DNA from 3 places in the Brevundimonas sp. FV1ye28 genome. Region 1 is predicted to be linked to each of the others. Evidence: predicted binding sites of a transcription regulator. Region 1 holds the regulator's gene; each other region holds the start of a gene.
What was found. The regulator LexA, encoded in region 1, represses DNA repair genes until DNA is damaged. The targets are predictions, from matches to a motif close to ATGTTCNCNANNTGTTCT.

Region 1 (7,838 bases):
ACGCCCTGGATGAACTCGGGGATCTTGTCCGGGGTGCCGATCTCTTTCAGCATGGTCAGCGCCTCTTCGTTGGCGCCGCCGTGCGACGGACCCCACAGGCAGGCGATACCGGCGGCGATACAGGCGAACGGATTGGCGCCCGACGAACCGGCCAGACGGACCGTCGATGTCGAGGCGTTCTGCTCGTGGTCGGCATGCAGGGTGAAGATGCGGTCCATGGCGCGGACCAGGGCCGGATCGACCACATAGTCCTCGGCCGGGACGGCGAAGCACATGCGCAGGAAGTTCTCGGCGTATGACAGGTCGTTGCGCGGCGAAACGAATGGCTGGCCGATGTGGTATTTGTACGCGCGGGCCGCGATGGTCGGCATCTTGGCGATCAGGCGGATGGCCGAGATATTGCGCTGGACCGGGTCATGGATGTCCAGGCTGTCGTGATAGAAGGCGGACAGGGCGCCGACGGTCCCGACCATGATGGCCATCGGGTGAGCGTCGCGACGGAAGCCCTCGAAGAATCGATCGAACTGCGAATGCAGCATGGTGTGCATGGTGATCGAGTTTTCGAACGCCTCGTACTCGGCCGCGGTCGGAAGTTCGCCGTGCAGCAGGAGGTGGCAGACCTCGATGAAGTTCGATTGCGATGCCAGCTGGTCGATCGGGTAGCCGCGGTGCAGCAGGACGCCTTCATCGCCGTCGATGAAGGTCAGGGCGCTCTCGCAGGCCGCCGTCGAGGTGAAGCCCGGGTCAAAGGTGAAGGCGTCAGTCGCGGCGTAGAGTTTGCGGATGTCGATGACGTCCGGACCCGTCGAGCCCGACAGTACCGGCAGTTCGACGGACGTATCGCCGTAGGTCAGGGTCGCCGTGGCGGCGGGTTTGGTAGCTTTGGTCATAGGCGCCCTTTTCGTTCTATTATGGCCCGCCCGACAGCGAGACCTTTAGGGTTACGCACGATCACTTAGTGTGTTGCAGCGCATCATCCAAGCGCCCGAGCGCTTCTTCTCGCCCCAATGCCGACAAGGTGCGGGCGATATCGGGCGATGCGGCACCGCCGGTCAGGGCCGCGCGCATGGGCGGGCCGATCTTGCCGAAACCCACGCCCTCATCCTCGGCGAAGGCTTTCAGTTCCGCCTCGAGGGCAAAGACGTCCCAGCTTTCGAACAGGTTCAGGCGCGCGCGGACGCGGGCGATCCGGTCGGCAGTTTCGCCGGACAGCAGTGCGCGGGCCTTTTCATCGAGTTCGAGCGGACGGGCTTTCAGCACGAAAGCCGTCTGGTCCGCCAGTTCCAGCAGGGTCTTGGCGCGGTCCTTCACGAACGGCATGGCGCGCTGGAGTTTGACTTCGTCGCCTTCGTTCAGAGCCGCGCCCTTGGCCAGGTGAGCGTCGAGGGTCATGCCGGCCAGACGCTCGTCGGCGGTCAGACGCAGCCAGTGCGAATTGACGTGGGCCAGCTTGTCGAAGTCGAGCCGGGCGGGCGCCTTGCCGACGCCGTCGAGGTCAAACCATTCCCGCGCCTGTTCGTCGCCGAACAACTCGTCGTCACCGTGGGCCCAGCCGAGACGGGCCAGATAGTTGCGCATCGCCTCGGGCAGATAACCCATTTCGGCATATTCATGGACCGCCTGAGCACCGTGGCGCTTCGACAGCTTGGCGCCGTCGGGGCCGTGGATAAGCGGGATGTGGGCGAAGACCGGCCGGGTCCAGCCGAGCGCGTCATAGATAAGCGCCTGGCGCGCGGCGTTGTTCAGGTGGTCGTCGCCGCGAATGACGTGGGTCACGCCCATGTCGTGGTCGTCGACAACGACGGCGAGGTTGTAAGTCGGCGCGCCGTCGGAACGGAGCAGGACCAGATCGTCGAGATCGTTGGCGTCCCAGCTGACCTCGCCCTGAACGGCGTCGGCCACAATGACCCGGCCCGGCAGGGGGCGGCGGAAGCGGACGACGTGCGGTTGGGACAGGTCGTCGACGGTCGGCTGGCGGTCGCGCCAGGGCGATTCGAACGTGCGGCGTTCGGCCTTGGCTTCGTCGCGCAGACGGCCGGTTTCCTCGGCCGAGGTGAAGTCGCGGTAGGCGGCGCCGAGTTCCAGAAGCTGGTCCACGACCTCGCGATGGCGATCGGCCTGGGCGTGCTGGAAGACGGGCTCCTCGTCGGCGAACAGTTCGAGCCAGCTCAGGCCGTCGAAGATCGCCTTGACCGCGTCGTCGGTCGAGCGCTCGCGGTCGGTGTCCTCGATACGCACGAGGAACTTCCCGCCGCGACCTTTCGCGTAAAGGTAGTTGAACAACGCTGTTCTCGCACCTCCTATGTGGAGGTAGCCGGTGGGCGAGGGGGCGAAACGGGTGACGACCTGGGGGGATGAAGCTGATGGCATGGGGGAGGGGTCCGAACGGGCCGCCCTTATACCCCCCGACGCGGCAAAGCCCACCCCGGCGGCGCAGCTTCGTGAATGGGCGTGGGATCAGGTGCGGGGGCAGACCCTGCGCTGGCGGCTGTGGGCGCCGGTGGCCTTCGGGGGCGGTGCCGCGATCTATTTCGCCCTGAGATCGGAGCCGGCCTTGTGGCCGCTGGTGCTAGCGGCCCTGCTGGCGACGGGGTTGTGGCTGGGTGCGCGGATGCGGGGGCGCGGCCGGACGGTGACCCTGCCGCTGATGCTGGTCGCCTGTCTATTCCTGGGGCTGGCGGGGGCGAAATTGCGGACCGACCGGGTCGCGGCGCCGATCGCCCCAGCTCTGGCCGAGCCGACCGTGGTCGAAGCCTGGGTCCTGGACGTCGACAGTCCCGGCGATCGCGGACACCGGATCGTGATCGCCCCGGTACGGATTCGAGGCCTTGAGCCTGAGGCCACGCCGATCCGGCTGCGGGCCACGGTGCGGGGCGAGCCACCGAGGCCGGGGGAGGCGATCCGGCTGTTCGCGATCCTCAATCCGCCTCCGCCGCCGGCCAGTCCGGGCGCCTACGACTTCGGGCGCAACGCCTATTTTCAGGGTTTGGGCGGGACGGCGTTCGCGCTCGGGGAGACGCGAACCGCATATCTCGCGCCGCCCCCATGGAGACTGCGGCTGGACATGGCGGTCAACGGGGCGCGGTTCGCCTTGGCTCAGCGCATCGTGGACCGGTTGGGTGAGCGGACGGGCGGGGTCGCGGCGGCCATGACCACGGGGCACGAGACCTGGATCACGCGTGAGGACCTCGATGCCATGCGGGATTCCGGGCTGGCGCACATCCTGTCGATCTCGGGCCTGCACATGGCCATCGTCGGCGGGTTCGCCTTCTTCCTGGTGCGGCTGGCGGTGGCGGCTTGGCCATGGCTGGCGTTGAGGGTGTCCGGCAAGAAGGTGGCCGCAGCTGTCGGACTGCTCGCCGTGTGGAGCTATCTGGTGCTGTCGGGCGCGCCGGCACCGGCGCAGCGGGCGGCGGTTACGGCGTCGGTGGCGTTCGCGGCGATCCTGCTGGATCGGCCGGCGATCACCATGCATGCGCTGGCGGTGGCGGCGATGATCGTCCTGGTGATCCAACCCGAGGCGATCGTGACGCCGGGGTTCCAGATGTCGTTCGCGGCGACGGCGGCGCTGGTGGCCCTGTCGGAGGCGTGGCCGCCGAGGACGCGGGAGCTGTCCGTGCCCTGGCCCATAGCGGCCGTTCAGTCGGTCAGGCATTGGCTGACTGTGGCGGTGACGGCCAGTCTGGTGGCGGGAGCGGCGACCGGGCCGTTCGCGATCCAGCATTTCAATCGCGCGGCCATGTATGGCCTGGTCGCCAATCTGACGACGTCGCCGATCGCGGACTTCCTGATGATGCCGGCGCTAGCGCTGGGGGCGCTGCTGGAGCCGGTCGGCCTCGGCGGGCCGTTCCTGTGGGTGGCGGGGAAGGGCGTCGATCTGATGCTGGCGGTCGGGCACTGGACGGCCGGCCTGCCGGGGGCGGTGAAGACGATCGCCAGTGCGCCGGACTATGTGCTGCCCATCGCGTTTCTGGGCGTCCTGTTCATGTGCCTTTGGACGGGCCGGCTGCGGTGGCTGGGGCTGCCGTTCGCCTGCGCGGTCTTGATCTGGCCGCGCGCGCCAACGCCGACGGCCTGGATTGGTGATGGGGGCACGAACGCGGCCTTCAGCGAGGCGGGTAAGGCCGTCGTGGTGCGGCCGGGCGTGCGGCAGTTCGCGGCGGACCTGTGGTCGCGGCGGCGGGGGCTTTTGCTGGAGCCTCGGCCGGAGGAGGGCTGGGTCTGTGCGCGATCGAGCTGCGCCCCGGCCGAAGCCGCGTCCGGCCCCTTGGCCTTGTGGTGGGGAAAAGCCGCGCCTGACGCCGAGCAACTCGCCGCGCTGTGTGCGTCAGCGCCTCTGGTCAGCGTCCGCGCCATCCTGCCGACCTTGCCGTCAGCCTGCCAGGGTCGGTTGGTGCTGGATGGGCTCGACTATCAGCGTGGTGGCTCGGTCGAGTTGTGGCGCACCGCTCAGGGCTGGCGCGCGGTCTGGGCCGCCGACGTGCGGGGCGACCGGCCTTGGAGCCGTCCCGGATACGTCTTCGACGTTCCGGGATGACAAGGGTCGAACCTTGTCATCCCGGACTTGATCCGGGATCAGTGATACTGGCGGATGAGGCCGACCAGCTTGCCCTGGACCTCGACCTGGTCGGGGCCGAAGATACGGGTCTCGTAGTTGCGGTTGGCGGGCTCGAGGGCGATGGAATTACCCTTCTTGCGCAGGCGCTTGAGGGTCGCCTCTTCACCTTCCACAAGAGCCACGACGATCTCGCCCGAGGAGGCGGTGTCGACGCGTTTGATGACCACCAGGTCGCCGTTGAGGATGCCGGCCTCGATCATCGAGTCGCCCTCGATCTCGAGCATATAGTGCTCGCCGGCACCCAGCATGGACTCAGGCACCTGATAGCGGCCGTTGTCGCCCTGTAGGGCAGCGATGGGCACGCCGGCGGCGATCTTGCCGACCAGGGTCAGTTCGCGGGTGTCGTTTGCGGGCTCGGACGGAGCGCTACGACCGCCGCCCTCGATAACCGCAGGGGTAAAGCCGGAACGGCCGCGCACGGGGCCGGTCGTCGCCTGTTCGGGCAGCTTCACCACCTCGAGCGCGCGGGCGCGGTGGGCGAGGCGGCGGATGAAGCCGCGTTCCTCGAGCGCCGTGATCAGGCGGTGGATGCCCGACTTGGACGCCAGATCCAGCGCCTCCTTCATCTCGTCGAACGAGGGGGAGACACCGGTCTCCTTGATCCGTTCGTGGATGAACATCAGGAGTTCGTGCTGCTTGCGCGTCAGCATGGTGGGAATCGCCTTCAGAACAAGTCGTGAACCGTTGTCGATGTTCTGTAAGTGTTCTTGCCTAATGTCAACTTAACGGCGACGCGGCCCATAGGCGGCGTACCGACCGCCGTTCTGAGCCCGTCAGATTGCGGTCAATGCACGCTTGCGAATCCGGCTTTCGATAGAAGTCCGACTGCAAAAGTTTCGGGGGCTAAACCGCCAACACCGCGAAATCGAGCGCCGTGCGCTAGCCAATCGCGCGAAGGCCGCAGAGATCAGGCGAGCAGGGTCTCGGTGGCGGCCGTGACGTCATCCTGCCGCATCAGGCTCTCTCCGACGAGGATGGCGGCGGCGCCTGCTAAAGCGACTTCCGCGACATCCGTCGGGCTGAAGATTCCGCTCTCGGCCACCAGCAACGAACCCACGGGCGAACGCGGCGCGAGGCGGGCCGTGGCGTCGAGATCGACGTCGAAGGTCCGCAGCGAGCGGTTGTTGATTCCGACCAGATCGCCGCCGAGGTCGGCGGCGCGGGCCATTTCGTCTTCGTCGTGGGTCTCGATCAGGGCGTCCATTCCGAAGCGGCGGGCCTCGGACAGGAGTTCGTCGGCCAGGACGTCGTCGATCATCGCCAGAATGATGAGGATACAGTCGGCGCCAAGGGCCCGGCTCTCGGCCACCTGCCAGGGATCAACGAGGAAGTCCTTGCGCAAACAGGGAAGGGCGACGGCCGCGCGGGCCTGAACCAGATAGTCGTCGGCGCCCTGGAAGCTGGGGCCGTCGGTCAGGATGGACAGGCAGGCGGCGCCACCGGCCTCGTAGGCGCGGGCCAGGGCCGGCGGGTCGAAGTCGGGGCGGATGAGGCCCTTTGAAGGGCTCGCCTTCTTGATCTCGGCGATCAGGGCCGGGCGGCCGGGCGCGGCACGGCGTTCGAGGGCGCTGCGGAAACCGCGCGGCATGCCGGCGATCATGGCGAGCGATTCGATCTGGTCTTGCGACTGCGCGGCCTTGCGGGCGGCGACGTCCACGCGCTTGTAAGCGGCGATCTGGTTGAGGACGTCGGTCATGCGGGGTCTTCGAGGGGCTGAGGGGTAGAGGTGATGCGGGCGAGACCGGCCAGCGCCTCGGCCGCCTTGCCGTCGTCGATGGCGGCGGCGGAGAGGGCGACGCCGGATTTGAGGTCCGAAGCCTTGTCCGCGACGACGAGGGCGGCGGCGGCGTTCAGCAGGACGACGTCCCGATATGGGCCGGTCTGGCCCGCCAGCAGAGCGGTCAGGGCCGCAGCGTTGGTCTCGGCGTCGCCGCCGCGCAGGGATTCGATGTCGGCGCGGGGCAGGCCGGCGTCTTCGGGCGTGATCTCGAAGCGGCGAACGGTGCCGTCCTTCCATTCCGCGACGTCGGTCGGGCCCGTGGTGGTCAGTTCGTCGAGGCCCTGGCCGTGGACGGTCCAGGCGCGGACGGCACCGAGGCGGCCGAGAACCTCGGCCAGCGGCTCCAGCAGGCGCGGATCATAGACGCCCATGACCTGGCGCCTGGCGCCCGCCGGGTTGGAAAGCGGGCCCAGTAGGTTGAACACGGTGCGGAAACCGATCTCTGCGCGGACCGGTCCGACGTGACGCATGGCGCCGTGGTAGGCGGGCGCGAAAAGGAAGGCGATGCCGGCCTCGTCCAGAGCCTGACGCTGCTGGGCCAGACCCGCCGTCAGGTCGACGCCGAGCACGCCGAGGACGTCGGACGATCCGGATTTCGAGCTCATGGCGCGGTTTCCGTGCTTGGCCACCTTCAGGCCGGCGCCCGCGAGCACGAGCGCAGCGGCCGTCGAGATGTTGAACGTATGCGCCCCGTCGCCGCCCGTCCCACAGGTGTCGATGACGTCGTAGGGGTGGTCCAGCGTCGTGGCCGCGTCGCGCATGGCCTGGGCGAAGGCGGCGATCTCGTCAACGGTCTCGCCGCGGATGCGCAGGGCGGTGACGGCGGCGGCGACCTGGGCCGGGGTCGGCTCGCCGCGCAGACAGGCGGCGAAGAAGTCGCCGGCTTCTTCCGACGTCAGCGTGCGGCCGTCGACCAGCTTGGCCAGCAGCGGCTTGAAACCACCCTCGGACATGGGCTCAGACCATCGCCAGACGTTTGACGCCCGCCTGATCGAGGAAGTTGGCCAGCATCTCGTGGCCGTGTTCGGTGGCTATCGACTCCGGGTGGAACTGAACCCCGTGGATCGGCCGCTCGTGGTGCTGGAAGCCCATGATCTCGCCGTCCTCGGTCCAGGCAGTAACCTGAAGCGTGTTGGGCAGGGTTTCGCGCTGGACCGCCAGGGAGTGATAGCGGGTCGCAGTGAAGGGCGACGGCAGGCCGGCGAACATGCCCTTGCCCTCGTGCAGGATCGGCGAGGTCTTGCCGTGCATCAAAGCCTTGGCGCGGATGACGTGGCCGCCCATGGCCTGGCCGATCGCCTGATGGCCCAGGCAGACGCCCAGGATCGGCATGTCCAGCGGCGCGGTGTCGATCAGGGGCAGGCAGATGCCCGCCTGATCGGGGGCGCAGGGACCGGGTGACAGAAGGACGGCTTCCGGCTTCAGCGCCCAGGCCTCCTC
Region 2 (7,838 bases), 510 kb from region 1:
TTCCTGCGCCTGGGGATGGACGAGGTCAGGGTCGCGGTGACGTTCGTCGCCGTTTTCGTCGGCTGGTACATCGCCCTCGTCGTGCTGGCCCTGATCGGCGTGGCCCTGGCCCTTGCTCTGTGGCCGTCCGGCGAGGCGACGGCGGTCGGGGTCGTGATGGTCTATGGCCTGATCGTTTTCCTCGGCTCGATCTGGGCTCTGGTGCGGGTCTCCCTGATCGCGCCCGCCACGCTGATCCTGAAACGGTTTGCCTTTTCGGAAGGCTGGGCGCTGGCGCGGGGACAGGTGTGGAAGCTGATCGGCCTCAACCTGGTCGTCTGGGTCATCTATATGGTCGGCCTGATCCTGCTGTATGCGGTGGTAGGCGGCGTACTGGCGGCCGGGTTCTTCGGGCAGGGTCTGGTCTGGCCTTCGGAGGTCGAGACCATCGCCGATCTGGAGCCGCTGTTCCGGTCCATGGTCGCCCCCCTGGCCGTGACGGCCTTGCCGGTGGCTCTGGGCTACGGCTGGATCATGACCCTCTATGCGGCGCCGCCGATCATCGCGGCGCGACAACTGCTCGACGGGAACCCCGCGCCCGCGCCGATCGGCGAAGACGCGCCGCCCGCCGATAGGCTACAACCCGTGCCATGAGACCCAAGGGAGGGATTCGATGACCTTTTCAGCGACCGAGGCCGCGTTCGAAGGCTTCCGCATCGTTCGGCGTCATCCGCTGGCGATCGTGTTCTGGGCCCTGGCCTATGTGATCTTCTTCGGGGCCTTCCTGGGCCTGTTCGCCGGCCCCCTGGCGAGCGTGATGGCGACCACCGAGGCCATGGAAGGATCCCAGCCGAGCCCGCAAGAGGCCCAGGCCCTGATGGCGAGTTGGTCCGGCTTCATCGTTCTCGGCGTGCCGCTCAGCCTGGTGCTGGGCGCGGTGCTCAACGCCGCGGTCGCCCGGTCCGTCCTGAGGCCGGCCGAGAAAGCCTTCGGCTATCTGCGCCTCGGCGGTGACGAGCTGCGCGTGCTGGCTGTCACCTTCATTCTCGCCATCGTCTTCTTCGCCGCGACGATCCTGCTTTTCGTCGTCGTCGGTCTGGTGGCCGGACTGGCCGCTCAGGCCGGCACGGGCGTCAGCATTCTGGTCGGCGTCCTGCTGGGGCTCGGCGCCTTGGGCCTGCTGATCTGGCTGGCGGTTCGGTTGAGCCTCGCGGTGCCGATCACCTTCCACGAGCGGCGGATCGCCCCCTTCGCCTCGTTCGCCATGACCAAGGGACAGTCCCTGCCGATCCTGGGCATGGCCGTGATCGCCGTCATCATGTCGCTTCTCGTCAGCCTTCTGGGCACCATCATCGCCCTGCCGGTCACCCTGACGACGGGCGGGCTGAACCAGCTGGCCACCATGGACGGCCAGTCGACGGCGCAGATCCTTCAGGCCGCCGGACCCGCGCTGGCGGCCTGGGCCGTGATCAATGCCATCTTCTCGGCCCTGCAGCTTGCCGTGATCTACGGGCCCTTCTCGGCCGCCTATCGCGACCTGAAGGACCTGCCGCACGAGTGAGGCGGGCCGCGAGCGTCGATACGCTCACGACCTCATGCCTATGCCGAGGCCTTGGCCCGCGTCTTCCTGGCCGGGGCCTCGGCGGTCAGGGCCGCGACCCGCGCCTTGCGGCGCGTCTCGTGCCGGTCCAGCACCTCCTTGAGGTATTTGCCGGTCCAGGACTTGTCGTTTCGCGCGACCTCCTCCGGCGTGCCGACCGCCACGATCTCGCCGCCGCCGTCGCCGCCCTCGGGACCGAAGTCCAGCAGGTAGTCGGCGACCTTGATGACATCGAGGTTGTGCTCGATCACCACGATTGTGTTGCCGGTCTCGACCAGCTCCTGGAGCACTTCCAAGAGCTTCCGCGTGTCCTCGAAATGCAGGCCGGTGGTCGGCTCGTCGAGGATATACAGGGTCTTGCCGGTCGCCCTTTTCGACAGCTCCTTCGACAGCTTGACCCGCTGGGCCTCGCCGCCTGACAGGGTCGTCGCCGACTGGCCGACCTGGACGTAGCCAAGGCCTACCCGCTCCAGCGTCTTCATCTTGTCCCGGATCGGCGGCACGGCGGTGAAGAAGCGCGCGGCCTCCTCGACCGTCATGTCGAGAACGTCCGAGATGGACTTGCCCTTGAACACGATCTCGAGGGTCTCGCGATTGTAGCGCTTGCCCTTGCAGACGTCGCAGGTGACGTAGACGTCCGGCAGGAAATGCATCTCGATCTTGATCAGGCCGTCGCCCTGACAAGCCTCGCAGCGCCCGCCTTTCACATTGAACGAGAAGCGGCCGGGGCCGTAGCCGCGCGCCTTGGACTCCGGCAGGCCCGCGTACCAGTCGCGGATGGGGCCGAAGGCGCCGGTGTAGGTGGCCGGGTTCGAACGTGGGGTGCGACCGATGGGCGACTGATCGATGTCGATGACCTTGTCGAAATGCTCCAGCCCCTCGATCCGGTCGAAGGGGGCGGGCGCCTCGGAGGCGTTGTTCAGGCGACGCGCGGCGGCCTTGTAGAGGGTCTCGATCGTGAAGGTCGACTTGCCGCCGCCCGACACCCCGGTGATGCAGGTGAAGACGCCGACCGGGATCTCGCCCGTGACGTTCTTCAGGTTGTTGCCGGTCGCGCCCGAGACCTTGAGCATCCGCTTGCGGTCGAGCGGGCGGCGGCCTTCGGGCGGCAGTTCGATCTCGCGCTCGCCGGTCAGGTATTTGCCGGTCAGGGACTTGGGATTGGCCATGACCTCGGGGGGGGTGCCCTCGGCGCAGATCTGGCCGCCGTGGACGCCGGCGGCGGGCCCCATGTCGATGACATAGTCGGCGGTCATGATCGCCTCCTCGTCATGCTCGACGACCAGGACCGAGTTGCCGAGGTCGCGCAGACCCATCAGCGATTCCAGCAGCCGGGTATTGTCGCGCTGGTGCAGGCCGATCGACGGCTCGTCCAGCACGTACAGAACGCCCGTCAGGCCCGAACCGATCTGGGACGCCAGACGGATGCGTTGGCTCTCGCCGCCGGACAGGGTGCCGGAGGACCGCGACAGGCTGAGGTAGTCGAGGCCGACGTTGTTCAGGAAGCGCAGTCGGTCGCCGATCTCCTTCAGGATGCGACGGCCGATCTCCATCTGTTTTTCGGTCAGGTGCGCCGGCAGTGCCTCGGCCCAGTCGAAGGCCTTCTTGATCGACAGCATCGAGATTTCGGCGATGTCGTTGCCGGCGATCTTCACCGCCAGGGCCTCGGGCTTCAGGCGTTTGCCGTGGCAGGCGTCGCAGGGCGTCTCGGACTGGAACCGGCCCAGCTCTTCGCGAACCCAGGCCGAGTCGGTTTCGCGCCAGCGGCGGTCGAGGTTCGGAACGACGCCCTCGAACGGCTTGGAGACCTCGTATTTGCGGGCATTGTCGTCATAGACGAACTTGATCTTCTCCGAGCCCGTGCCGTTCAGGATGACCTTCTGGGCCTTCTCCGGCAGCTCGCGCCACGGCTTGTCCATCGAGAACCCGTAGTGGAGCGCCAGCGCCTGAAGCGTCTGGGTGTAGAGGGGCGACGGCCCGCGCGACCACGGGGCGACGGCGCCCTTGTGCAGGGTCTTGTCGCGGTCCGGGATCACCAGGTCGGCGTCGAAGGCCAGCTTGACGCCCAGGCCGTCGCAGACCGGACAGGCGCCGAACGGGTTGTTGAACGAGAACAGACGCGGCTCGATCTCGGCGATGGTGAAGCCGGACACCGGGCAGGCGAACTTCTCGGAGAAGGTCAGGCGGCGCGGGTCTTCACCCTCGGTCGCGTTGGCCCATTCGGCCACGGCGATGCCGTCGGCCAGACCGAGCGCGGTCTGCAGGCTGTCGGCATAGCGCGCCTCCAGCCCGGCCTTGGTGACGATCCGGTCCACGACGATGTCGATGTCGTGCTTGAACTTCTTGTCGAGCGTCGGCGCGTCCTCGATGGCGTAGAACTGACCGTCGATTTTCAGGCGCTGGAAGCCCGAGCGCTGCCACTCGGCGATCTCCTTCTTGTACTCGCCCTTCCGGCCACGAACGACGGGGGCGAGCAGCAGCAGCCGCTCGCCCTCGGGCAGGGCGACCAGCTTGTCGACCATCATGGAGATGGTCTGGCTCTCGATCGGCAGGCCGGTGGCGGGCGAATAGGGGACCCCGACCCGCGCCCACAGCAGCCGCATGTAGTCGTGGATCTCGGTCACCGTGCCGACGGTGGAGCGCGGGTTCTTGGAGGTGGTCTTCTGTTCGATGGAGATGGCCGGCGACAGGCCCTCGATCAGGTCGACGTCCGGCTTGCCCATCAGCTCCAGGAACTGGCGGGCGTAGGCGCTCAGGCTCTCGACATAGCGCCGCTGGCCCTCGGCATAGATGGTGTCGAAGGCGAGCGAGGATTTGCCCGACCCCGACAGGCCGGTCATGACGACCAGCTGCTCGCGCGGGATGTCGACGTCCACGCCCTTGAGATTGTGCTCGCGCGCGCCACGCACGCGAATGAAGTTGTGCTTTTCGGTCATGCTTTCCGGGAACGCAGGAGAGCCGGACAGGTGTCCGGTGCAACATCGCTATATGGGGACTGATCTCGCTGATTCAGCAAGAACAATGTGGGAACATCAAGGCGCTGCTGACAGAGGCTGTCACTCCAGCAGTGCGGCGCCTGTGTTCAGGGTGACAACGCAGGTGAAGTCATCCGGGCCGCCGGTCGAGCAATAGTCCACGCCGAACAGGTCGCGCTCCACGATTTCCGTGGTGCGGACGGTGCGGCCGTCGATCTGCACCTCCGTGCCGATCGCTGCACTGCGGGCCGCCAGTCCCTCATAGAAGGCGCGGGCCGGAGCGCCGGAGCAGGTGAACAGCAACCGGTCGCTGTCGCCCGAATGTGCGTGCCCATAGGTCCCGGACGCCGTCGCCTGGGCGATACAATCGACGAACAGCCGGGCGCGCGGGTGGGGCTGCGTCTGGATCGGGCTGTAGTCCGGTGGGCCTGCGACCATCTCGTCGGGCACCGTGGCGCAAGCCCCGAGGGCGAGTGAGGCGGCGAGGGCGGCGACGGCGAAACGGGTCAAAGCGACCTCCGGATGGTGATCGCTCACCCTGTCACAGCGAGCGGCGTCGCGTCAGCCCCAGCCGGCGACGGCACCCATGCGGCGGGCGGCGATCGGTTCATGGACGGCGAGATGGGTGCGGGGCTCGGCCTCGGCCTTGCCGAACAGCCAGCCCTGACCCTGATCGACGCCGATGTCCTTCAGGATGTCGGCGGCGCTCTGAGTCTCGATCATCTCGGCGATGGTTGTGACCTTGAGCGAGCGGCACAGTTCGACGAGATGGCCGATCAAGGTGCGGGCCTTGGGATCGCTCTCCAGCCCCTGGACGAAGGTTCCGTCGATCTTGACCGTGTCGACCGACAGGCGGCGCAGGTAGTCGTAGCTGGCCGCGCCAACCCCGAAGTCATCGATGCAGACCTTGATGCCGGCGGCGCGCAGGCCGCCGAGACGGCGATCTGCGGCCTCGACGTCTGACAGAGCCGCGGACTCGGTGACCTCGACGATCAGGCGATTGCGGTCGTCCGGCCTGCCGGAGGTCATGCGCAGCAGGGCTTCGACATAGCGATCGTCGTCGAAAGAGGAGCCGGAAACATTGACGGCGAACTTGAGCAGACCGGCGCCCTTCTGGCGCAAACGGCCCAGCGCCTTTTCAGCTACGGCGATGTCGAAACTGTCGATTAGGGCCATTTCCTCAGCCATGCGGATGGCTTGGGCCGGGCTTTCCTCACCCTTGAAGCGGGCCAAGGCCTCGAAGTGGTGCACGGCGCCGGTCTTGAGATCGACGATCGGCTGGTAGTGCAGGTCGAAACGGCGGTCGCGGACCATGCTCTGGAAAGCGTGCGCCTCCGCCAGCGTGCGGGACAGGGAGGCCGTGAAGCTCAGTTGGGGCTCGCCGCCGTCATTCAGACAGCCTTCGACGGCGACGCGCAGAGCGCGGAGCGCGTTCAGCGATCCCCCGGCCGCAGCCAGATCAGTTTCGAATGCCCGAGCTGACAGGTCGAAGCCTTCGCTCAACGCGATCTCGTTCACTTCGTCGGCAATATCGACGCCGTCGTTCCGGTCCCGCAGCAGGGCGAACCGCTCCGGCCCCAGCTTGCCCGCCGAGGACCCGTCAAGTGACGCGGCCTGAAGCGCGGCCTCGACGCGGGCATTCAGGCGTTCGCCGGCTTCACCCTCGGCCGTGGCCAGACCTTCGACATCGACGAAGGAGACGGACAGATCCTTGGTGTCGGCGGGCGGGGCCATAGCCTCACGCGCGCGCGCCAGGAAGGCGTCCGGCGTCAGGGCCGGCGCCGCCGCTGGATTGTGCAGTGGATAGGCCGGGCCTTCCCAGGTCACCGAGCAGGAGACGTTCGGGGCCAGGTTGGGAAGCAGGAAGAAGCGTGCTGTCGCGCGGCGAACTCGCCCCGTACCCGCCAGGAACAGGATGTCGATCGGCGCCGAGCGCGCGCCGGGACGCAGATCCTTCAGCAGGGTCTTGATCGGTGTGACGCTCTCCGGGGCGACACGGTGCTCAAGCGCGATACCGGTGAAGCTTTCGGCGGCCAGATCGGCCGATGGACCCGACCCGAGCCCAAATGTCACCGCGCCCTTGCCGTCAAGCTCGAGCAGCAGGTCGGAGGCGGCAAAGGCGAAACCGAGCAGGCGATGACGGATCATGCGCTGATCCTGCGCGCGAATCCGTTAAACTTCGCCGCAGAGGCATCCTTAACGGCGAAAGAATGCCCGCCAGGGTTCGGTCGGACGCGCCCTGGCTCAGGCGGTGCGGTTCAGGGTCACGGCCCGACTGTCGCCGCCATAGGCCTGGCCGGACGAACCATAGCCCGTGCCCATCGCCCGCGCGCCGGCGACTTCCTGGGCGATGGTGCGAACCAGGCCCTCGGAGATGGTCCGCGCGGCCTCGACCGTGCGGCCGTGTATGGCCAGGACGGCTTCGAACGCCTCGGTCGCCTTTATCAGTGCCATGCGCTCGCTGACGGGCGCGGCCATCAGGATCGCGCGGTTGGCCTTCAGGTGCCCGGATTCCTTGCGGTACTGGTTGGCCAGTTCCTGGGTCTCGGCCAGGCCCGCGGCGACATCGGCGGCGCGTCGGCCGGCGAAGGCGTCCGTCTCCATTTCCAGACGGGCGGTCAGCCGGTCGGTCAGGGCCGTCAGCTTGCGCAGATAGGCGGTGGCGGTGGTGGCGTCGGGGCTCATGCCGTGGCTCCGGGCAGGATTTGCGACTGCTGCTGTTCGGCCTGCATGCGGATCATTTCGGAGACGACGGTATCGGCCAGGCCGATGCCGCCGGCGCGGACGGTCTGTTTGGCCATCTCGTCGATCATGAAGCTGCGCCAGGTGCCCTCGGCCTCGCCGCCGCCGAACGGGCCGTCCGTCTCGATACCCTCGAACATGGGCTTGAGCATCTGAGACAGGAAGGACGCCTCGAACTTCTCGGCCGTCTCGCGCATGCGCGGCGTTTCGGCGTTCGGGGCGACGACCGAGGTCAGCAGGGAAGGGGAGACGGCCAGGTCGCTCATCACAGCACCTCGATATCGGCCTGCAGGGCGCCCGCCGCCTTGATGGCCTGAAGAATGGAGATCATGTCGCGGGGCGAGACGCCCAGGGCGTTCAGCCCGTTGACCAGGGTCGACAGCGAGGTCGCGCCGTTCACCAGCCGGATCTCGCGGCCCAGCTCCTCTTCGACGGTGACGTCGGATTGGGGGACAACCGCCGTCTGGCCCTGGCTGAAGGGGGCGGGCTGGCTGACCTGCGGGTTTTCCTGGACCGAGATGGTCAGGTTGCCCTGAGCGATC
Region 3 (7,838 bases), 930 kb from region 1:
CCCATCGTCCTCGGCGCCGGCGTCGTCGCCATCGCCCTTTCACTGTGGTCTCACAGTGCGCCCCGCACGGTGTGGGGTGGCTGGCTCGGCCTCATCGCCCTGACCTTCGTTCTCGGATGCGCCGCCCAGACCGCCGCCCCCGAGGCCTCCCCTCTCCTGGTCTGGCCTGGCCTTCTGGCGGCCGTCACGGCTGCGGTCTCGGCTCTTATCGGCGCGCGTCTCGAAAGCCCTCGCTCCCTGATCCCGGCGGTCGTCGCCACGATCCTGGGCGGGGCATGGATCCTCAGCCTGTCGCATCAGGTCTTCCTCGGTGTCGGCATGGACCTGCCCGGCGCGCTTGCCCTGATGACGGTGCTGATCCTTCTGTTCCTCGCGCCGCTCGCTCCGAAGGCCAGAAGTACGCTCGCGGCCGCGGCCGCAGCCTGCCTTATCCTCGCCTGCGGCCTCTCTCTCACCGCCCGCTACGCAGAACCCGCGCCCGCGCCTTCGGCGACCGGCCCGACGTAAACATGCGCTAACCCTGCCGTTTAAGCCGACGGCAAAGCGAGGCCGCTATCAGGATCGACATGAACCTGATCCACGCTCTCCAGGACAACACCGATCCGAACTCCCTGGTGTCGCGGTTCCGCCGCGCCCGCGCCAGGCGGATCGTCGACATGATCACCCGTATCCACGCAGAAAAGGGATCGGTGAACATCATCGATCTGGGCGGCGAGGCGAATTACTGGACCCTGTTCGACGCCGGGTTCCTGCAGGATTCCAAGGTCCGCATCACGCTGGTCAATCCGGGCGGTATCGACGAGGTGGCGGATCCTCGTCGGTTCACTGTCGTCGATGGCGATGCCTGTTCCCTGCCTCAGTACGCTGACCACAGCTTCGACATGGTCCATTCCAACTCGGTCATCGAGCACGTCGGCGACTGGACCCGCGTGGAGGCCTTCGCCGCCGAATGCCGCCGCCTGGCCCCGCGCTACTATGTCCAGACGCCCTATTTCTGGTTCCCGGTCGAGCCGCATTTCTCGGCCCCCTTCTTCCACTGGCGCTCGGAACAAAGCCGCGCGAAGTCCCTCTTGAAGCGCCGCCACGGCTTTTCGCAGAAGGCGCCGGACATGGGCGCGGCCATGCGCGACGTCCAGCACGCCCGCCTCCTCGACAAGGCCCAGTTCCGCTTCCTCTATCCGGACGCGGCCCACCACAACGAGGTGGTCGCCGGCCTGACCAAGTCCCTGATCGCCGTCCGCGATCCGGCCGTTCACTGACGTGACCTGACGGCGACGCAGCAAGCGTTGCCGTCACTGCCGACCCCCGGCTACATCCCGCCTTTCAGAGGGGTCGCCAAGTCCATGTCGCTAAAGGCGCACGCACGCCGTTTCACGCTCGTGATGCTCGCGGCCCTGACGCTCGTCGCCTGCGAGGACACACTTGCCACGGCCGAATCCGCCGCCCGCGCTTCGGGCGAGGATCGCGGCGACTTCGTCGTCCGCCCGGCGGTCCTCGAAGACGATGAATACGCAGAACTCGCCGCGCAACTCGCCGAGGAGCGCTGGCTGGAGGACGTTGCCGACGTTCTGAACCAGAGCCTGAACATGCCCGTCGACGTCGGCATGCGTTTCGCTCAGTGCGGCGAAAACAACGCCTACTACATACCCGATGACCGCGAGATTCAGATCTGCATCGAGATGTTCGAAGGCGAGCGCGAGAGTTTCGCCGCCTACTACGAGACCGATGGCGAGATCGAGGACGCCGTCAACGGCTCCTTCCTGTTCACGGTCTTCCACGAGGTGGGCCACGCCCTGATCGATGTGCTCGAGATTCCCTTCACCGGCCGCGAGGAAGACGCCGCCGACAGTCTGGCCGCCTGGTGGCTGATCGACGGCGACGACGGCGAGGAATCCGCCATCTCCGGCGCCCTCAGCTTCTACACCGACCCCTCGGAGGCGGCCGAGATTGCCGAGAGCGACTTCGAGGACGAACACTCGCTGAGCCAGCAGCGCTACTACACCCTGACCTGCCTGGTTTACGGCTCCGACACCCAGCAGTACGCCAACCTCCTCGAGGAGGAATGGCTGACCGAGGCCCGCGCCGAACAGTGCCCGGCCGAGTTCGAGCGCCTGACCTCGACCTGGTACACCCTGCTGGACGCGCATCTGAAAGAATAGGCGATGGCGAAACCGCTATAGGTGTTTGGACAAGACGACGGGAAGCGGCGATGCATGAAGAAGACAAGGAGCGAGCCGTTCGGCCTGAACGCGTCGATCTCGACATCATTTTGCGTCGAATGAAGCCGGAGACCTTTCCCGATGTTATCGACTTCGGCCCGCCGGTCGGCCGCGAGGTTCAGCAGGACACGCGCGATGACGTCCCTTGAACGGCGTCACGCTTGATCCCGAAGATGATTGAAGTTCGTCGCTCGATTACCTTGGTTCAGCGCCGCCAAGAACAGGCCGAGGTCTGCGGTTAGCAATGTGGTGTGGGCGTCCATTGCGCCGAGGGAAGCGACATCCGCCAACCCAAGGCGGGCGAACCGATCATCTGCGACCACGCTTCTGCTCTCGACATATTCCTCGGCCGCATCGCTCATGAGCGTCTGCATTATGACCGAGAACGCATCGCGTGAACTCTTGTCGCCGCTTCGCATGAGATTGGACGCCTCCGTAAGCACATTGGGCGTCACTACAATCTGCTCGTAATCGCTGAGCACATCGATCAGCAAATCCCAATCCTCGGCGCGATAGGCCGAAAGCCGCTTATGCTTTTCGATCCTCTCGCGACCGACGTTCCCGACGATAAGCAAGACGATCAGATTGGCGTCGAGCAAAACTTTGCGCACGTCGTCAGACGTTCCTGTTCCTGATCGCGACGAGTTTTCCATCGTTCTTAGCTAAAGAAACAATCTTATAGGTTCGACGGAAGGCTGGCCTAGCTGTTCCCATCGCCTCCGCGATTGCACCAATATTTGGACGATCCCACGGACGCGAGAACCCGATGGTTACGTCCCAAGTGTCGCTGTCCTCATCAAACTCCAGCTCTTCCAAGCCGATGTTTGTGGCACCCTCCGGCTCGAACAGCTGCGCGACTGTTTGCTTAGCGGTCTGGATCGCTTCTCGAACTTCCATCGGTCACCTCTTATGGTCGAAGCTGAAGCTAAGGTGTCCAATGCGTACCGCCAAGAGACGCGACACGTCAAAATCGGTCGCACTCCCGCAAAGGCTGTGAAAAGAACATATTGGCAACTGGAACAAACCGTGTACTGTCTGGTCTCACAGGGAGCGGGTCACGGTCACAGGACCGAAGGCGGGCCTCTCCCCAGGGTTTCAACGGGAATCATGGCAAAGGAGAGTGGCAAGGTGGCAGCTCAGGCGAATCTGAAATTGGTTGGCAAGGACGACGGCGACAAACAGCGCGCGCTGGAGGCGGCGATCGCACAGATCGACCGCGCCTTCGGCAAGGGCTCGGTGATGAAACTGGGCAAGGGCGGGGTCGCCGATGTGATCCCCTCGGTGTCCACCGGCTCGCTGGGTCTGGACATGGCGCTCGGCATCGGCGGCTTGCCGCGCGGACGAGTGATCGAGGTCTTCGGCCCTGAATCCTCGGGCAAGACGACGCTTGCCCTACACACTGTGGCCGAGATCCAGAAAGCCGGCGGTGTCGCCGCCTTCGTCGACGCCGAACACGCGCTCGATCCCGGCTACGCTCAGAAGCTGGGCGTCAACCTCGACGACCTGCTGGTGTCGCAGCCCGATACGGGCGAACAGGCGCTGGAGATCGTAGACACCCTGGTGCGCTCGGGCGCCGTGGACATCGTGGTGGTCGACTCGGTCGCCGCCCTGACGCCGCGCGCCGAAATCGAGGGCGAGATGGGCGACAGCCTGCCCGGCCTTCAGGCGCGCCTGATGTCTCAGGCCCTGCGCAAGCTGACCGCCTCGATCAACAAGTCGCAGTGCATCGTCCTGTTCATCAATCAGATCCGTCACAAGATCGGCGTCATGTACGGCTCGCCGGAAACGACGACGGGCGGCAATGCGCTGAAGTTCTACGCCTCGGTCCGCCTCGACATCCGCCGCACGGGCGCGATCAAGGATCGCGACGAGGTCGTCGGCAACACGACCCGCGTCAAGGTGGTCAAGAACAAGGTCGCTCCGCCGTTCCGTGAGGTCATCTTCGACATCATGTACGGCGAAGGCATCTCCAAGCTGGGCGAGATCATCGATCTGGGCGTCAAGGCCGGGATCATCGAGAAGTCGGGCAGTTGGTTCTCCTACGACTCGACCCGTATCGGTCAGGGCCGCGAGAACGTCCGCAACTTCCTCAAGGCCAACCCCGACATGGCCGACGCGATCGAAAAAGCCGTCCGCGCCTCGACCAACAAGATCGCCGATGAGCTTCTGGGCACGCCCGAACCCGACGAAGGTCAGGACCTCGAAGGCTGATCCGAACGCTTCGGACGCTTCGGACGCTTCGGACGGTGTTTTTCCGTCCGACTATCGAACACTCCCCCTGGCTGGTCCCGCGACCCGCCGCCGACCCCCGCGGGGCTCGGGCCGGGGGGAGCCGCCCGCCCGGCTCGTCCGGGCGGGCTCTTCTTATTGAGGAAAGGCCGCCCTCAACCCGTCCGCCGCAGCGCCCGCTGCAGCCGCGGCCGGACCTTGAGGAAACCGAGATAAAGCCGCTCCATCACCGCCAAAACCCACCGGTTCCGGGCCAACCGCCCGAACGGCGACAACAAGGGGATGGCGCGCCACATGGCCGCGAAGGCCTCCGCCCCGGAGACCATTCGCCCGTCCTCCCGTGCATGGAACCGGCTCAACAGCTCTGCCCGATTGATGGGACAGCTCCCCTGCCCCGTCGCCACATCGGTGAAGACGATCGCGCCATGGCGATCCAGCCGCCGCATCAGGGCGATCTCGCGCCGACACAACGGGCAGTCACCATCGAACCAGACTTCCACCTCGGCCATATCCCACCCTAGGCCTGCGCAGCCCGCCTTGCCCCGCGTCACGCCGACGCGCAAAAGCACGAACCATTTCCCTGATCGGCGGTTCATGCCCCGAGGAGAACCGCCCATGGCTGACACCATCCCCGCCCTGACCCAGTTCAACCTGGCCGAAAGCGACGAAGGCTATCTGCTGGAGGTCGGTGGTTCGGACGGCTCGGTCGTGCGCGTGGCCGCCACCGCCGAACAGATCGACGCCATAATCGAAGCCCTCGACGCCCTCCTCTCGGACGAAGACGACGCGGTCGAAGATCTTGGCGAAGAGGCCGACTGACCGCCTTTCCGGGTGGAAAACCTTGGCTGATGACCGCGCCAGTCTCTATATGCGCGGTTCCATATCCTGAGCCTGATCGGTCGAGGTGACGCCGCGTCGCGGCGAAACCGACATCGTGACCCGCTCCCGCACACAGACACGAACGACTGAATGCCCATGGCCAGCCTGAAACAGATCCGCTCGACCTTCCTCGACTACTTCGCGGCCGACGGTCACACCAAGGTCCATTCGGCTCCATTGGTGCCGCAAAACGATCCGACGCTGATGTTCGTCAACGCGGGCATGGTGCCGTTCAAGGACTATTTCACCGGCGCGGCCACGCCCCCCTACCCCCGCGCGACCAGCTCCCAGAAATGCGTGCGTGCCGGCGGCAAGCACAATGACCTCGACAATGTCGGCTACACAGCCCGCCACCTGACCTTCTTCGAGATGCTGGGGAATTTCTCCTTCGGCGACTATTTCAAGGAACACGCGATCGACCGCGCGTGGAACCTGGTCACCAAGGATTACGGCCTCGACCCGAAGCGCCTGCTCGTCACCGTCTACATCGACGACGATGAGGCCGCCGATATCTGGAAAAAGGTCACCGGCTTCGGCGACGACAAGATCATCCGCATCGCCGGCTCCGACAATTTCTGGGCTATGGGCGACAACGGCCCCTGCGGCCCCTGCACAGAGATATTCTGGGACTACGGCGACCATATCGCCGGCGGCCCTCCCGGCAGCGCGGATGAGGACGGCGACCGCTATGTGGAGATCTGGAACAACGTCTTCATGCAGTTTGAGAAGGAGAACGACGAGATCGTTCGCAAACTGCCCAAGCCCTCGGTCGACACCGGCATGGGCCTGGAGCGGATGACTTCGGTCCTGCAGGGCAAGAACTCGGTCTTCGACACCGACCTGTTCCAGACCCTGATCGCCGCGTCCGAAGACGCCACCTCGACGAAGTCCGACGGCGCCCAGGCCGCCAGCCACCGCGTCATCGCCGACCACCTGCGCTCGTCCTCCTTCCTGATCGCCGACGGCGTGACGCCCTCGAACGAAGGTCGCGGCTATGTGCTCCGCCGCATCATGCGTCGCGCCATGCGCCACGCCCACCTGCTGGGCGCCGCCGATCCCCTGATGCACCGTCTGGTCCCGACCCTGGTTGACCAGATGGGCGAAGCCTTCCCCGAACTGGCCCGCGCCCAGGCCTCCATCGAAGACACGATGAAGCAGGAGGAAATCCGCTTCCGCACCACCCTCGGGCGGGGCATGACCCTGCTGGACGAAGCCACCGCTGGCCTGTCGGAAGGCGGCGTCATCTCGGGCCAGACCGCCTTCACCCTGTCCGACACCTATGGCTTCCCGCTCGACCTGACCCAGGACGAGGCCCGTCGTCGCGGCCTGACCGTCGACAATGACGCCTATGAGGCCGCGATGGCTCAGCAGCGCGAACGCGGCAAGGCCAACTGGAAGGGCTCGGGTCAGACCGCCTCGGCCGGCGAGTGGCTGTCGCTGCGCGACCGTCTCGGGCCCACCGTCTTCACCGGCTACGACGCCATCGAAGGTTCGGGCGAGGTCCTGGCCATCGTGCGCGGCGGTGAGTCCATCGACGCCCTGGAGCCCGGCCAGACCGCCGAGGTCCTGTTCGACCAGACCCCCTTCTACGGCGAAGGCGGCGGTCAGACCGGCGATCGCGGCGAGGTCGAATGGACGGACGCGAGCGGCCAGCAGGGCTTCGGCGTCATTCTCGACGTCCAGAAACACGCCGGCGGCGACCTCTACGCCCACAAGATCGAAATCGAATCCGGCACGCTGACCATCGGTGCCCGCGCCCAGTTGCGCGCCGGGGCCGAACAGCGCCTGACCACCCGCGCCAACCACTCCGCCGCCCACCTGGTGCATGCGGCGCTGAAGAATGTGCTCGGTCCGCACGTGGCCCAGAAGGGTCAGCTGGTCGACGCCGAACGCATGCGGTTCGACTTCAGCCATAACGCCCCGGTGACAGAGGAGCAGCTGGCCGCCATCGAGACCGAGGTGAACGCGATCATCCGCCAGAACGTCCCGGTCACGACCCAGCTGATGACACCCCAGGACGCCATCGACGCCGGTGCCGTCGCCCTGTTCGGCGAGAAATACGGCGACGAGGTCCGCGTGGTCACCCTCGGCCGCGCCCTCACCGGCGACAACAACGGCCCCTATTCGGTCGAGCTGTGCGGCGGCACCCACGTCGCCCGCACCGGCGACATCGCCCTGTTCAAGATCACCGGCGAGACCGGCATCGCCTCCGGCATCCGCCGGGTTGAAGGCGTGACCGGCGAGGCCGCGCGCCAGCACCTGCTGGCCCAGGCCGGGGTCGCCAAGACCTTGGCCCAGTCCTTCAAGGTCCAGCCGCTGGACGTCCCCGCCCGCGTCGAGGCCCTCTCGGCCGAACGCAAGGCTCTGGAGAAACAGGTCGCCGACTTGAAGAAGCAGCTGGCCCTCGGCGGTGGCGGCGGTTCCGCCAATGCCGCCCCGGAAGAGATCAACGGCGTCAAGCTGATCGCCCGCATCCTCGACGGCGTCGACGGCAAGGGTCTGCGCGGCGTG

Region 2: uvrA (excinuclease ABC subunit UvrA) is a predicted target of LexA. The motif match lies at 4,595-4,612, and genes of this name have one in related genera.
Region 3: recA (recombinase RecA) is a predicted target of LexA. The motif match lies at 3,219-3,236, and genes of this name have one in related genera.

Annotation. Positions count from the first base shown of each region.
Region 1 covers NZ_CM178731.1:803,114-810,951, reverse strand. Annotated here, with positions in the region: gene gltA (citrate synthase) at 1-890, opposite strand, end outside; gene gltX (glutamate--tRNA ligase) at 952-2,370, opposite strand; gene ACW171_RS04145 (ComEC/Rec2 family competence protein) at 2,369-4,537, shown strand; gene lexA (transcriptional repressor LexA) at 4,576-5,268, opposite strand; gene trpC (indole-3-glycerol phosphate synthase TrpC) at 5,526-6,314, opposite strand; gene trpD (anthranilate phosphoribosyltransferase) at 6,311-7,351, opposite strand; gene ACW171_RS04125 (anthranilate synthase component II) at 7,356-7,838, opposite strand, start outside.
Region 2 covers NZ_CM178731.1:295,591-303,428, forward strand. Annotated here, with positions in the region: gene ACW171_RS01490 (hypothetical protein) at 1-633, shown strand, start outside; gene ACW171_RS01495 (hypothetical protein) at 653-1,540, shown strand; gene uvrA (excinuclease ABC subunit UvrA) at 1,579-4,515, opposite strand; gene ACW171_RS01505 (hypothetical protein) at 4,636-5,064, opposite strand; gene ACW171_RS01510 (EAL domain-containing protein) at 5,116-6,702, opposite strand; gene ACW171_RS01515 (flagellar basal-body protein FlbY) at 6,799-7,239, opposite strand; gene ACW171_RS01520 (rod-binding protein) at 7,236-7,562, opposite strand; gene ACW171_RS01525 (flagellar basal body P-ring protein FlgI) at 7,562-7,838, opposite strand, start outside.
Region 3 covers NZ_CM178731.1:3,133,132-3,140,969, reverse strand. Annotated here, with positions in the region: gene ACW171_RS15460 (M20/M25/M40 family metallo-hydrolase) at 1-507, shown strand, start outside; gene ACW171_RS15455 (methyltransferase domain-containing protein) at 567-1,259, shown strand; gene ACW171_RS15450 (DUF4344 domain-containing metallopeptidase) at 1,287-2,159, shown strand; gene ACW171_RS15445 (hypothetical protein) at 2,210-2,368, shown strand; gene ACW171_RS15440 (PIN domain-containing protein) at 2,375-2,830, opposite strand; gene ACW171_RS15435 (hypothetical protein) at 2,835-3,116, opposite strand; gene recA (recombinase RecA) at 3,348-4,430, shown strand; gene ACW171_RS15425 (thiol-disulfide oxidoreductase DCC family protein) at 4,604-4,957, opposite strand; gene ACW171_RS15420 (hypothetical protein) at 5,064-5,267, shown strand; gene alaS (alanine--tRNA ligase) at 5,424-7,838, shown strand, end outside.